DNA from 4 places in the Leptolyngbya sp. CALU 1928 genome. Region 1 is predicted to be linked to each of the others. Evidence: predicted binding sites of a transcription regulator. Region 1 holds the regulator's gene; each other region holds the start of a gene.

Region 1 (3,764 bases):
GGGGCGTAAACGATGATCTACCATGCAGAAAACCTCTAACCAATTTTCGAGAAGGGCGATCGCCCGGAATAAGTCGTTGATAGTGTAGCCACGGCTAAAGAAGTTATTGCGATCGCAATAGTTCTTTGCCATTTTGTACAGCAACCAGATTTACTTTGAGAGGACCTGCGGTAAATATTGTTTCTTCGGCGATCGTCCTTAGCTCAATCGTCTCATTGTATCCTTGCAGTTTTTCGATGAATGCCAGTAGATCTTGCACTCGCCCATCGCCAATTTGCACTGTATCGGTTAGGATTCCCAAGCGACGCGCCCGAAATCCTGCGGCTGTCACTAAAAGATTAATGCGCTGCTGAATTTGCACTTCACTGAGGCTCGCTGGATTAAGCGAAGTGGCAGCAATCAGATCCCCTTCTCGAAAAACAACCCGGTTGGGAGCCGCTTCTGCAAAAACTTGAACCAAGTTTTCGCCAGTGAGATAGTTGGCAGCCGAAGAAATACGCACGACGTAATCCTGACCGCTACTCACTTGCTTGATCAGTTGATCTACTTCAGCTTGAGTAATTTGAATCATTTGTCCCTGGGGTTTTGTGCCGGGTCGCACCAGTTGGGTTGCCGATCGATTCGCTTCTCGCAAAAGCTGATCGATCGCGGCTTGAGTAGAGCGCGGGTCAAGAATCCGAACGACCGCAGAAGAGAGTACCTGCCCTCGCTGAATTGCTACATTGCCCCGGCGTAAACCCTCAGCTTCCCGCTCTAGCTTGCCAATTTCTTGCACCAAAAAATCTTGCTGGGCTTCTAGCTGTTTGAGTCGCCCTTCTCGCTCATTGATAACCGCATTTTTGGCTCTAATTTCCTCTTCCGCCACTGCCACAACTCGACTCTGCTCAGCTTGCAGTTGTCTAATATTGGAGCGGAATTGCAGTACTTGCTCAGAGATTGCGGCAAGTTGACTGCGGTTTTGTTCGAGAGTCTGTTGGACTGCAACACGATCGCTCAGGGCGCGATTCCGTTCGGCGATCGCGCTTTTTAAGGAGCCGCCAATCGTCTGAATCTGTTTTTGAGTACTCATCAATTGCTTTTGAGCCGCAATTTCTTGGGCTTTTGCCCGGTTTAACTCTGCTTCGGTGCGCTTCTTTTGAGACTGAGCCGTTTCTAACTGGCTTTTCGCACTGTCTAGGTCACCGCGTGCCCGTCTTAGCTTGCGTTGAATCGTGCCTAACTCAAACACTCCCGTGCGGAGTGGACCACTCGTTGCAAACAAAATTCCTAAGGTAGAGGCGGCAACGACAATTCCAGTCAAAATGGTGATTAAGGTCGCCGTCCGACGAGGGCGCAAGTTAAACAGGCTAAGGCGGGCTTTTCCTACCTTGGTGCCAATGCGATCGCCGACAGTGGCAATCACACCACCAATCACCAAAATTGCAAATATTAGGATCAGCCCCGTAGACATCGCTGCTCCAAACCAAAACGCTCCAACTTTTGCAATGCAAACAGGGGCAAGCTCATCTATAGCCTACCCCATGAATCTTTGATGATGACTTCTACTTACGCGCTAATTTGTGAGCGCAAGGCTTTTATTTTTAAGCGTCTCAAACCTTAAATCATCAGGTAAACTGCTGACTTAACGTTACAGGATTATGAACAGTAATTTTCTTTTTATGAATCGAAACCATATTATCTTGTCTCAAGTCGCCTAAAAGCCGGGTAACGGTAACGCGGGTAGAGCCAATTGCTTCGGCGATCGCCTGATGAGACAGCTTCAGATCAATCGTAATTCCTTCCTTGGTGGGGGTGCCAAAATCTCGGCACAGAATCAATAAAAAGCTAACCAATCGAGAACCCATATCCCGATGAGCCAAGGTTTCAATCATCATTTCGGTCTGTAAAATGCGCGAAGACAAGCCTTGTAGCAAAATCATCGATAAATCAGGGTTATCTTTCAACGCCTTCTCGACCTGCTCAATCGGCACCGAAAGCAACTCCACGGGCGTAAATGCCACGGCATGATAGAAGCGATCAGACCGATGACCTGTAATCAGCGACAAAACCCCAAACACACTATTTTCTCTCAATAATGCAACTGTGATTTCTTCCCCCGCTTCGTATACCCTAGAGAGCTTTACGGCTCCCTTGACTAGAAAGTAGACGCGTTCAGCGGGATCGCCTGGAAAGAAAATTGTCTTACCCCGTTCAAACGATTCGACAACGGGAGGAAACACCCCACTTCCCATCTGACGAAATACCGATGCCAGTGGTCTATCTTGCGTCACAACCATAATTCCCCTGCTCGGAGTCCTTATTACGTGCCAACTCGTTGAATGAAAAGTGTCGAATGCCTGACATTTAACTCTGTAACTTAGAATACTTAAACGCACTCCTAGAGGTTTTTTTGTACTCGTTGTTACAAAATGGGGCGATCTCAACTCACATAAAAAAGGCTGGAGCTACTAATCTAATGCTCTCTCATTACCATTATAAAAGAGCCTAGGAAGTATCAGTATATTAACCGCAGCCTAGCAACTTGAACAAAATTCATTGCAAGAATAATTACTAAGATCCATTAAAACTGATTTCCGAAGCTAAACTTGGAACCCTTGAACTATTTTAGCTTGCTATCTTTGTACCTCATATTTCAGTATCCTCATAGGTGCCCTCAAAGTATTGATCACCATGCTCGACTTGACTGGAAAAAATGCCCTTGTGACCGGAATCGCCAACAACAGATCAATCGCCTGGGGTATTGCCCAACAGCTTCACAAAGCCGGAGCAAACATCGGCATTTCCTATCTGCCCGATGAAAAAGGGAAAATGGAAAAAAAAGTCGCTGAGTTGGTAGAGCCGCTCAATCCCAGCGTATTTGTGCCACTCAACGTTCAAGACGATGCTCAAATTCAATCCGCCTTTGACACCGTAGGCGACAAGTGGGGAAGAATCGACATTTTGATTCATTGTCTGGCATTTGCCCACCGAGACGACCTGACCGGTGGCTTTGTGGAAACGTCTCGCGCTGGTTTTGCCACCGCCCTAGACATCAGCACCTATTCCTTGGTCAAGCTTTGCGGGGCGGCAAAACCATTGATGACGGAAGGCGGCAGCATTGTAACGCTTACCTATTTAGGCGGCGTGCGGGTGATCCCCAATTACAACGTCATGGGAATTGCCAAAGCAGGGTTGGAAATGAGTGTCCGGTATTTAGCAGCAGAACTAGGTCCTCAAAATATTCGAGTCAATGGCATTTCTGCCGGACCTATCCGCACCTTGGCATCCTCTGCGGTGGGCGGCATTTTGGATATGATTCATCACGTAGAGGCAGTAGCACCTTTACGCCGCACGGTCACCCAAACAGAAGTGGGCAACACCGCCGCCTTTTTATGCAGCGACTTATCCAGCGGCATGACAGGGCAAATTCTTTATGTTGATGCGGGCTACGAAATCTTGGGCATGGCTTAGGCTAGATAAATTAGCATCAGTCCGGGGCGATCGCCCCCAATAAACCCTCTGCCGGACTCCACAGGATGGCAAGATGCGATACCCTTATCTAGAAACCGCACCTTCCACAAAATAGCCTCCATGAGCCAGACTCTCGATATCAGCCACCTTAATTCCTCTCAGCGTCAAGCCGTAGAACATTACTGCGGTCCGCTGTTAGTGGTAGCGGGAGCAGGTTCTGGCAAAACGCGAGCGCTCACCTACCGGATTGCAAACCTGGTTTTGAACCATAAAGTCGATCCCGAAAATATCTTGGCGGTCACTTTCACCAACAA
Region 2 (3,764 bases), 160 kb from region 1:
TAATGGGTGGACAGAGATGCACTCCTTCAGGGCTAATGATGGCAGTGTGGCAGCCCCCGCTCAACACCTTTTGCAGCTTGTCATCGGGGGTAATTTGGGCGATTTGCTCAGGGTCAAGCCAGCCCGTGGAGTTGACCACAAAGCAGCCTGCTTCCAGCGCATGATGTCGAATCGTCACCTCCATTTGGTCGGCAAAAATTTGTCCCACCATGGAGCCAGGAAACTGAGCGCAATGGATTTGTTCATGCTGCGCCATCAATGCAAATCGCGCCAGGGGATTGTAATGCTCCCAGCAGGCAAGCGCCCCCACTTTGCCGACGGCGGTATCCAACACGGTTAGCCCGGAGCCATCGCCCTGTCCCCACACCATGCGCTCGTGATAGGTGGGGGTGATTTTGCGCCGTTTTAATAACAGCGTGCCATCGGCATCAAAGATCAGTTGGGTGTTGTAAAGTGATCCGCCTTCTCGCTCATTCACCCCCAAAACAACCACCATGCTGTGCGATCGCGCAGCTTGACTGACTGCATCCGTGACCGCACTGGGCACCGTCACCGCTTCCTCATACAGCCGCATGTGTTCCTTCCCCATCAGTACCGGCGGTTGCACAAAGGAGAAATAAGGATAGTAGGGCACAAAGGTTTCAGGAAACACGATCAGTTGAACGCCCTCCGTGGCAGCTTTGGCGATCGCTGCCAACACCTTTTCCATCGTGCCCTCTCGACTAAACAACACCGGGCTAATTTGCACCGCCGCAGCACGAACGTTACGTGAGTAGTTCATAATCTAAAATCACTCGTCCCGGAAACCTGAAACCTACTACCTGAAACCTGTTACAGCGTCCAAGTATCCAAGATGAACGCACCATCTTTCCGATGCATCAACACTAAATCCAGCACATCTAGAGGGTTGATGGGGCGAATACCCGGAAGTAGCGCAGGTTCGCCATGACCATAGAGGGCTTGTAAGGCAAAACGGCAGGCATAAATTTTGCCGCCTTCAGCCATGAATTTGGTCAGATTATTAGCGAAGTTTTGGTGACCCGGAAACGCTTCGTCACCTAGCTTGGGAAAGCCCCGCTGAATGCCCAGTGTGACTCCGGGACCATAGAGCAAAATGGACGTTTCAAACCCTTTTCGCTGTAGGCGCAATGCTTGAAGTTGGTTCACCAATCCAATAGAGCCTTCAAAGGCAACAGTATGAAAGGTGACTAAGGCTTTTTCTCCGGGTTCGGCTTTAACGTCAGGAAATACTTTTTCTTCATAATCTACAAAAAAATCACCCGACTTATGGGCAGGAGTTGTTACTTCAGGCATGAGTCTTCCTCAATTAGAATCGCAAGTTTTGGTATGTACGATCGCAGTGCAAAGTTCGGTCTGCACCATGTAGCGAATACGATGCAGATTAAGAGGCATCACCAGTGTGATTTTGTGTATTTAGATACTAAGTTCCGAAGTCTAGCAGTAGTGATAGGTTGATTGCTAAAGAGATAAATAGTTTTTCTGACTTCATTGAGTTACCTATCTAAATCGATAGGGACTGGTAGAGTGATCAGATGATAATTCTAGTGAATTACTGAATCCAGCCCTGAACGATCGCCTGATGAAGTGCTTGATAGCGAGTTTTTGCCTTTAGCTTTGTCAGTACATTATTCATATGAAATTTGACGGTGCTTTCGCTAATGTGCAGATGGGCAGCAATATCGCGATCGCGCAATCCCTCAGCCAGTAGCTTCAGTATGTCTAACTCCCGTTCTGAAAGTAAAAAGGCAGGTTGGCTCGCGTCAATATTCCAGGTTTGTCCCTGATTAATCGCCACCACCGCTTCTAACAATTGGGCGGTCGTCGTTGATAAATCCACACACCCGATAATTCCTTTGGGCACCTGGTTGGTTTGCCGAATCCACAGCACGCGTCGACCAGATTCAACCTGGGTCAGATCATCGGTGAGTAAGGCGATCGCAGGATCAGGCACATCGCTAAGGGTGAGTCCAGCTAGAAGTGCCAGATGAGTAAATGCGGCTTGCAAGAGGGGCTGATGACAGTGGATGGTCAGCCGTTGCAGGATCTCACTTTTATCAGCATCCGTTTGGTAAGGCACCTGCAAGGACAACTGAAGCGCTTTTTGATTAGCACCCATTTGAGTGTGTACCATGCCGCCTGCGTAGGTTGTCATTAACCGCAGATTGGTTAAAGTGGCATGGGTTGCCTGGTGATCGAAGGTTGAATCTACAATAGGCACGATCGCTTCCAAGGTCACTGCTTCTGGACTGTAAAGCAAGCGGCAGTAAGTGCAGCCGAGTTGGTTCAAAGCCTGGGCAGATTGGAGAAACAGATAGATCAAGGGAGCCGCCAGGGGCTGTTCAGTGCCGATGAGGGTGAGTCGGGTTGAAGTGAGCAGCGCTGCCAATTGATCAGAAAGGGATAAATCCATTAGGCTAGGGCGCACAGCCGATGAGATCTTTAACTGCTGTTGGTATTGCAACGCGGCATCTAACGAGACAGACACCGTAGTACACAGCATTTGCAGCACTTCCAAAAATTCCGGTGCCATGGCGCGGTGGCTAAAGGTAGCTAATACACCGACTACGCGATCTCGCACCGTCAATGGATATCCGGCAAACCCGCGGATATTGTTGGCGATCGCCCACTCTCGATCTTTAACCCATGCCTCATCTGCTAAATGATTACTCAAAAACGACACCCGATTTTGGGCAATCTTGCCAACCTTATAGGCACCCATCGGCACCCGCGCAAAAGAGCCATTAATGTGGGTATACAACCCTGAAGAAGCCACTAATCGCAGAACCGTTTGCTCTGGTTCGACCAGCCAAATTCGAGCAAAGGCAATGTCAAACTTCTCGACTAATCCGTTTGTAACAGAGTGAGCAATGTCATCTGGCATCAAACAACCCGCGAAGCCTTGAGCAATTTCATTGCTGCGCTGAAGATCAAATAGCAACCGAGTTGAATCAAGTAAGTCGGCAACCATGTTCGGCATTCGATGAATTGCTTAACTATCCTGTTTCTATTGAGGCTTAGTTACGCAATAGACTTTGTATCTCAAGCTACCTCTTTCTATCATCATCCTATCTATTTAGGTAGGCTACCATTCCTCATATAAGCATTGCTCCTACTGCCCTCAATAAAGCCTGTCTATAAAATTAGACTTGAAGATTTTGTAGTAAAAGATACAGGAATACGGATTCTCAAATTCTATGGTCAAAGGATCATTGAGGAGTAAGGGTCGAGGGAAAAAGAGAATTCTTGCAGATTGCAAGATGCACCTTTCAATTGAGTCATTGACGAATGAACTAATCAACATTTTTGGTTAAAAATGAGCAATCACTATTCTGTCATCATTGTAGGAGGTGGTCAGGCTGGGCTGTCGATGAGCTATTGCTTAAAGCAGCAGGGTATTGATCACATTGTGTTTGAGAAAAACCAGATTGGCTATTCCTGGCAGGCAAAACGATGGGATTCATTTTGTTTGGTGACTCCTAATTGGCAATGTAAATTGCCCGGATATACCTATCCTGGAGCCGAACCGCACGGGTTTATGCAGAAGGACGCTATCGTTGAATATATCAAAGACTACGCAAAATCATTTGATCCACCCGTGAAAGAGGGTGTGGAGGTAACGAGCGTGCGTCAGCAGCCTGCACAGGATGGGTTTGAGGTTAGCACAACCCTTGGAGATTTCACTGCCGATCAAGTGGTGATTGCATCTGGTAGTTATCATTTGCCAAAGCTGCCAAAAATTGCGG
Region 3 (3,764 bases), on a different contig from region 1:
ATTCAATTTTCCTTGCTGAATATACTGTAAACCTTGGTTCACTACTGCTTCTGCTGAAGCCCCACTAGGAGCAGGTTTAGTTTGGGCAACTTGAACTGTCTCGAATGCAGCCAACCCTGGCAGGGATGCCGTGAACAACCCACTTCCAATTCCTATCCAGCCCACCACCGCTATTACTGTTCCTTGACGCAATTGCATCTTTACAATCTTCATTGTTTGCCCAGAGCAGAACTAAAAATATGCACGCTATTCTACTAGGGGTTGGCTTAAATTCACCATTAATATCGAGTCAATTAAACTAAGTCGTTGAAATGGACGCGAGTTATCTGAATCCGAACGCAGCAGATTTTTTCAAACCATACAAAAAGCTCAGTGACCACTCACTGAGCTTTCAACAATGAACTGATTTTCTTGTGTCTACCGAATGTATTCCTTCAAAACACTATTCCGGTTAGGATGGCGCAGCTTGCGGAGTGCTTTCGCTTCAATTTGGCGAATTCGTTCACGAGTCACGTTGAAAATCTGACCGATTTCTTCCAACGTTTTCATGCGTCCATCGTCTAAGCCATAGCGCAATCTCAACACATCGCGTTCACGAGGGCTAAGAGTATCCAACACATTTTCCAAGTCTTCTCGCAGCAAGTTCTTGGCAACTTGGTCTTCTGGGGTTTCGCCATCGGACTCGATGAAATCACCCAAACGAGAATCTTCTTCCTTGCCGATGGGGGTTTCTAAGGAAATCGGAAGTTGGGCAGACTTGGCAATAAAACGCAATTTCTCAATGGTCATTTCCATCCGAGTTGCAATTTCTTCTTCAGTGGGCTTACGACCCATTTCTTGAGAAAGCAATTTTGTCGTTTTCTTGATTCGAGAGATAGTTTCGTATAAGTGAACCGGAAGACGAATGGTGCGAGATTGATCCGCGATCGCTCTCGTAATTGCCTGCCGAATCCACCAAGTCGCATAAGTTGAAAACTTATACCCTTTCTCATGGTCAAACTTTTCAGCCGCCCGAATCAACCCCAAGCTGCCTTCTTGAATCAAATCTTGAAAAGACAACCCGCGATTCATGTATTTTTTTGCGATGGAAACGACCAATCGCAAGTTGGACTGAACCATCTTGTCTTTTGCCCTCCGCCCCAAATGAAGGCGATGGAGAAAGGCGGTTAATGGCATATTTACGGCATTTGCCCACTCAGAGTTTTGAGGACAGCGCTCTAACTGCTGAGACAAGCTTTCACGTATCCGTTCCAAATCAAGCAAATCAGCAATCTTCCGTGCCAACTCAATTTCTTCATCGGCGCGCAACAACCGAATACGCCCAATCTCCTGCAAATACAGGCGAATAGAGTCTTCTGTATAGTGCTTTTTCTTTGCTTGCGCGCGGCGGCGACCTGGTTTAGCCTTACCTGGCTTGCCATCCTCATCTGATGCAGCTACGCCATCATCTGAATCATCATCATCTTCATCGATGAAGACTAAATCGTTGTCGGGTAAACTATCAGAAGCGCTACCTAGCAACTCGATTTCGAGTACGTTATTGACCTGGGTCATGCCGTGTTCCTCATGCTCCTTAACTAACAAATGGAAATCGCTAATGTTGTTTACCAACATCAGCTAAAGGATTTGCAAATAGAGAGAAAACTTTGTAGCGCTAGCGAATAAAGTCTAGCTAGATACACAGTATACTCCTTACCTCATAGTTCAAACTTCAAATCAACCGCCTCGCCATTCGTGGAAAGGTGATGCTTTAGGATGTTTCGATCACAGGTCTTTTCACAATGCTATTTTTCTCTTTTTGAATACAGTCATCACTCAAATAAGGCATGAACCGTAACTAGCAAAGTGGAACATGAATCGATTGTCCTGCTGAGTGCCTTACTAATCTTATCTCCGAAATTCCTAAGTGCTGTGTCCGGCTTGAGATAAACCATCTGCAAGCTGTAACTCATTTGGTAGTGAGTGTCTGTGCCAAGTAAGCCAAGACTGCAACTTAGATCTATTTCTAATGGTAGACGAGAATTGAAAAGCGCAAGCTCCTTCTGCTAAATTAACTCAGATCGTCTGAAATAGGATCTGAATCCATATTAATTTAGTTCGCTATTTCTAAGGAATTGGTGAGAATCATCAAATGTTCCTAGAAATGGCTTAAGGTTCTCAGCCATTTGAATGAAGTTAAAAAATCTCTAGGTTAGAAGCCTAGATCCGTTGCTCTATCTGCTTTAGCAGAACTGTATAGGAGCTTCTCACGCTGAGTGAATTGAATTACTAAGATCTTAAAATTGAGGGATGATTGCTCGATTAGGTTTTTAAAGAAATCGGGTTTATATAAGTAGAAGCTATAAAACTGATTATAGAAATTAAAGAAAACAAACAATTTTATTCATGATTATTCACAATAGGGTGCGATTTTCAAGGTGAAAATTTTGCTGGTAGTTCGAGTGTTGATGGATTAAGGAGTAGCTCTTTGACAAAATCATCTCGAAGACTTCCCCAAAGCCGACAATGTGTTTGGGAACAGGTCACTACAAATTCTCCGTTTTGAGCAAATTTGCAACCTAGTTGATAAAGCTGCGATCGCTGATGGGACTCGACCGTCATCAACTGACAGAACAACTCATTGCGATAATACATGCCGCTTTGGATAGTATCAACGAACCAAAATCTGAAGATAAAAACGTTCTTTTCGTCGAGAACTAGAGGTGGCACTATAGATTGCCTAATGACAGCGATGGTTAACTCATTGCTTTGGTTTGAAGACATTTTCTTGCCGCCAGAGTTGATCAATTGTGACAAAGAAATAGCCTTTCTGTAGTAAAAGCGGAATTAATCGATCCACTACCTCCGCAACATCTACGCCTCCGGTATATCCATCATGCAGCACAATAATTGACCCATTGGCGACCTGTTGCAAAATGCGATCGACCACTGTGGAAACGCCAGGATTGACCCAATCTTCGGGGACAACACTCCACATGACGGGGCGATAGCTCCACTTCTGTAGCAAATCTAAAATCTTGGGCGTGAAAAAACCGTTGGGTGGACGAACATCCCGAATCGCAGTAGAGGGAATCTGGCAGACTTTGGTAATTTCGGCTTGAGTTTGTTCTAACGTTTGCTTTAGCTCAGTCGATGATAGGTTGGTGAAAGAGCGGTGGTCAAAGCCATGTAGCCCTAACCAATGGTTGTGCTGATAAATTGAGTGGGCGATCGCCGGGGCACGATTTACACAAATTCCTAGCAGAAAGAAACTGGCTGCAATTCCATGGCGATCCAAAACATCAAGCAATTGAGGGGTGTAGTCTGGGTGGGGGCCATCGTCAAAGGTGAGGGCGATCGCGGGGATTGCCCGATCCCCAACCCAAAGACAATCAGGAAAGAGCGGCTTAAGAACTTGATGAATAACTGGGTAGAGCGGGGCAAATTGCATAAGTTAAGGCAGAGTAGCTCACTAAATCACAAAAGTTTTAATTCGGTCTATGGAGCTAGGCGCGCTTTCTTCAGACGATTAGCGGTATACCATTGGGCGATCACGGGCACCCACGCTTCAAAATGAGGAAAGATGGTTTCGCACAATTTCTGCGCTTCAAGCTGAGCATCCGACTTCCATCGTAAATCTAGCAAGTGCATCAGCGATCGCACATTTGCCGACATCACCCAATGCTGCCGGACATCAAACGGGATCAAGCCACGAGCATGTTCTTCAGAAAAGCCTTGGTGAATCCGTTCATGATAGCGATGGCAAGCCTTTAAGCACCACTCTA
Region 4 (3,764 bases), on a different contig from region 1:
TTTCTTGTCTTCAGTTGGCTTATCGCCGGAGGGAGTTGGGGATTGGGGCGCATTATTTTTAGTGGAAGTTCCGGGTTGAGCAGTCGTATCAGTACTGTTTTGAGATTGGCAGACTGCGGTTAAATCGCTAATTTGCCCAGTCATTTGCTGTTGATAACAGAAATAATCTGCTTGCATTGGACGCGACCCCGCTGCATTGGGTACGGCTAACGAAGCAGCCGAAACGATTCCTGCCATAGCCCAGCGATGCATCTTTTCCATAGCTGCCGTGTCCTCTCAAATAATGTGAATAAATTTAGAGTGCCCGATTAATTTCGGAGCGATCGCTTTAGTCACATTTACTTGAAAGCAGCACTATTTCCGGAGAGGGCTGGTCAGGCTAAATTTCTCCAGTCCATAGGCTACAACCTCCCAGCCCAAGCTCTGGAGATTTGCGATAGGCTTCATCCGCAACCCATACCTTTAGGGTGTGATCTAGCCCAACCCAATACAAATAATTCGCCGTGGGATTATAGTGAACGCCGACGCGGATGTTGGAAAAGTCGTCTTCACAGGTGGCATACCCAAAGCGAATCGTGAGTTGGGCAATCAAACATTCTGGCGTATCAATATCTACGCCAAAGGTATCGCGCTCTTTCCAAAAGGTATCTAGAAATTTCTCAAGAACAGGCAAAACTTTGTCAGGACCGCCGCCCCGACTGGCGTAGATGATGGCGGCGTTGTTTTCAACGATGATGTGGCAGGAGTGGGGCATCGTTCAGGTTATTTAGCTTAAATATGAATAGGGCATGGGCGATTGCAGGATAAACCGCGTTGCACCCATACCCCACTTTAGGAAATTTTCCGAACTTTAGAAAAGTTTCCGATTAAATGTTAGTTTCGCTCAATTCGCGAGTCATATAGTCGAAGGGCTGGTCTAACATCGTACCCACCGGAATGCCAGCGGCTGCCACTTGCTCTTTCACAATTTCTTTCATCACCTGAATGCCGTATACCGTGGAACCAATCGGCACCGATAGAGAGTTGTAGGTTTCCCGCAGCCCTTCTAACACGCGCTCGTCTAGGACATCGGTGTCGCCTGCCACCAAGGCATAGCTGGCATAGCGCAGGTAGTAATCCATATCTCTAAGGCAAGCGGCATATCGACGAGTGGTGTAAGCGTTACCACCCGGACGAATCAATTCGGGCAATTCCTCAAACAATCGTAGTCCTGACTGTTTGACAATATCTGCGGCATTAGAGTTGATCACGGCGGCAGCTTGCACGCGCAGCATCCCCGTATCAAAATAGGACTTGAGCCGATCCATCGCATCCCGGTCTAAGTAGCGACCTGTGTTGTCGTAGTTTTTAATGAGGCTTGTAACTGCATCACGCATTGAATCTTCCCCCAGGCATTCTCAATAGTTCAAAAATAAATGCTTTTGATTATCTCTAACCAAGTGTTTATGAACGCTCTACAGATCGCGATCGCTCTACTCAGCACGGTTAGTCTAACATGAGCCGATACCCCTATAACCCTTATCTCTTGGCTGTTTTGGCGTGTAAAGAGATGTTGAGAAAAACCGCGATCGCAGCTATTTATGCTCTCTAGAATTCCTGCTTTTGTGAGCGATCGTGTAGACTTGTTTCAATAAACTCGCTTGTAATTTTTGATACGAAATTACAGCAAACCACTTTTTAGGATCATTCAAGCATTAGGATCGTTCCAAGCGTAGTAACGCTGTAGCCCCATCAGATCAGCCCTTACGTTAGTATCAGCTACGACGTGTAATTTTAACTGCTTTTTCTGTTTCCCAGCCTTTGGAAACAGTCCGCACGAACTAAGGAGTATTTCATGACAACCCCGCAGGAAATCCTGGAATGGATCAAGCGTGACAACATTCAGATGATTGATCTGAAATTTATTGATACCCCCGGAATTTGGCAGCATTTAACGCTGTATCAAGACATGATCGATGCCGATAGCTTTACCGAGGGCGTTGCCTTCGACGGCTCAAGCATTCGAGGCTGGAAAGCCATCAACGACTCAGATATGGCGATGGTGCCCGATCCAAACACGGCTTGGATCGACCCATTTATGGAAGAGCCAACCTTGAGCATGATTTGCAGCATCATAGAGCCGAGAACCGGGCAACCCTACAGCCGCGATCCTCGCTCTATTGCCAACAAAGCAGTTGAGGCAGTCAAAGCAGCCGGATTAGGCGATACAGTCTACTTTGGACCCGAAGCAGAATTTTTTGTGTTTGATAATGTCCAGTTCGACCAAACTCAAAATGAGGGCTACTACAAGGTCGATAGTATTGAGGCAACCTGGAACTCTGGTCGGAAAGAACCCGGTGGCAACTTGGGCTACAAGGTTCGCAACAAGGAAGGCTATTTTCCAGTCGCTCCCACCGACACGCTGCAAGATATGCGAACTGAAATGTTGCTGAAGATGAAGGATTGCGGGGTGCCGATCGAAAAGCATCACCATGAAGTGGCGACGGCAGGTCAGTGTGAACTGGGATTTCGGTTTGCGCCTTTGGTGCAGGCAGCCGATTTTCTACTGACTTACAAATACTGCATCAAGAATGTGGCTAAGAAGTATGGCAAGTCAGCCACCTTTATGCCAAAGCCTGTGTTTGGCGACAATGGAACGGGGATGCACTGTCACCAATCGATTTGGAAGGAAGGACAACCCACGTTCTTTGGCGATCGCTATGCCCAACTCAGCCAAACCGCGCTGTGGTACATTGGCGGCTTGCTCAAACATGCGCCTTCCATTCTGGCATTCACTAACCCGACTACTAATTCCTACAAGCGCCTAGTACCTGGGTTTGAAGCTCCCGTAAACCTAGCCTATTCCCAAGGCAATCGCTCTGCCTCCATTCGGATTCCTTTAACTGGCGACAGCCCCAAAGCAAAACGGCTGGAATTCCGCTGCCCAGATGCTTCCTGCAACCCTTATTTGGCTTTTGCCGCCATGGTTTGCGCGGGTTTGGATGGCATTAAGAATCAGATTGATCCCGGTAGCCCCTTGGATGTCGATATCTATGAGCTTAGCCCTGAAGAACTGTCAAAAATCCCTTCCACTCCAGCTTCGTTGATGGATGCGCTAAAGAATTTGGAGCGAGATCACGAGTTCTTGCTGGCTAGTGGCGTGTTCACTGAGGATTTCATTGAAAACTGGATTAGCTACAAGCTCGATCGCGAAGTAATTCCCATGAGCATCCGTCCTCATCCCTATGAGTTCATGCTCTACTACGACTGCTAGGCGAGCTTAATCATTGGGCAAAAGCCTGAAAAGGGAGCGATCGCACGATCGCTCCCTTTTTTAATCGCATCTCGCCAGCCAATCCCCCAAACCTGACTCCCATTTTCAATATTTGTCTGAAGAGCGATAACTGGTTGAAAAGAATTCGTTACACTTGTTTACAGTACTTCTCAGTTCTCTTTGCAGCTATGTCTGAACCGTTCACAAAAATGGCATACCAAGCTTTCCATCAAGGGAAAAGTTACTTTGGTCTCGCCCACAAAGCCTTGAGTACTCAATTTCTTAATTTCGTTGCGCCTCCGCCCGAACAGCGTGCCCAACCCGTTCCTGTAGATCTTTTGTTAAAAATCCAAAAGCGCCTGACCGAAATTAACGAAACAGACTGGCAAGATGCCGAAAAAGGAATCTATCCAGCAAGTTTGCTATTGGAAAATGATTGGCAAGATTTCTTTCGCAACTACCCGCTTCTCTGGTTCGATATGCCTGCCACTTGGGAACGGGCAAATCAGAA

The links. Region 1 encodes NtcA, which controls nitrogen genes in cyanobacteria. Its sites were predicted from a motif close to TTTGTANNNNNNNNTACAAA; they were not measured.
Region 2: the regulator NtcA is predicted to act here: its motif matches at 1,426-1,445, upstream of AC1S5B_RS26030 (MSMEG_0572/Sll0783 family nitrogen starvation response protein).
Region 3: the regulator NtcA is predicted to act here: its motif matches at 1,646-1,665, upstream of rpoD (RNA polymerase sigma factor RpoD).
Region 4: the regulator NtcA is predicted to act here: its motif matches at 1,640-1,659, upstream of glnA (type I glutamate--ammonia ligase).

What each region holds. Positions count from the first base shown of each region.
Region 1 is NZ_JBXBCE010000019.1:314,043-317,806, reverse strand. Features, by position in the region: gene corA (magnesium/cobalt transporter CorA) at 1-132, opposite strand, end outside; gene AC1S5B_RS26795 (DUF3084 domain-containing protein) at 104-1,450, opposite strand; gene ntcA (global nitrogen regulator NtcA) at 1,605-2,276, opposite strand; gene fabI (enoyl-ACP reductase FabI) at 2,671-3,450, shown strand; gene AC1S5B_RS26780 (hypothetical protein) at 3,447-3,572, opposite strand; gene pcrA (DNA helicase PcrA) at 3,571-3,764, shown strand, end outside.
Region 2 is NZ_JBXBCE010000019.1:157,772-161,535, reverse strand. Features, by position in the region: gene AC1S5B_RS26035 (Nit6803 family nitrilase) at 1-781, opposite strand, end outside; gene AC1S5B_RS26030 (MSMEG_0572/Sll0783 family nitrogen starvation response protein) at 832-1,314, opposite strand; gene AC1S5B_RS26025 (LuxR C-terminal-related transcriptional regulator) at 1,571-2,998, opposite strand; gene AC1S5B_RS26020 (MSMEG_0569 family flavin-dependent oxidoreductase) at 3,335-3,764, shown strand, end outside.
Region 3 is NZ_JBXBCE010000020.1:126,915-130,678, forward strand. Features, by position in the region: gene AC1S5B_RS27670 (tetratricopeptide repeat protein) at 1-198, opposite strand, end outside; gene rpoD (RNA polymerase sigma factor RpoD) at 418-1,554, opposite strand; gene AC1S5B_RS27680 (polysaccharide deacetylase family protein) at 2,741-3,430, opposite strand; gene thyX (FAD-dependent thymidylate synthase) at 3,478-3,764, opposite strand, start outside.
Region 4 is NZ_JBXBCE010000002.1:302,185-305,948, reverse strand. Features, by position in the region: gene AC1S5B_RS17230 (hypothetical protein) at 1-261, opposite strand, end outside; gene AC1S5B_RS17225 (histidine kinase) at 380-754, opposite strand; gene apcB (allophycocyanin subunit beta) at 867-1,376, opposite strand; gene glnA (type I glutamate--ammonia ligase) at 1,835-3,253, shown strand; gene AC1S5B_RS17210 (class I SAM-dependent methyltransferase) at 3,442-3,764, shown strand, end outside.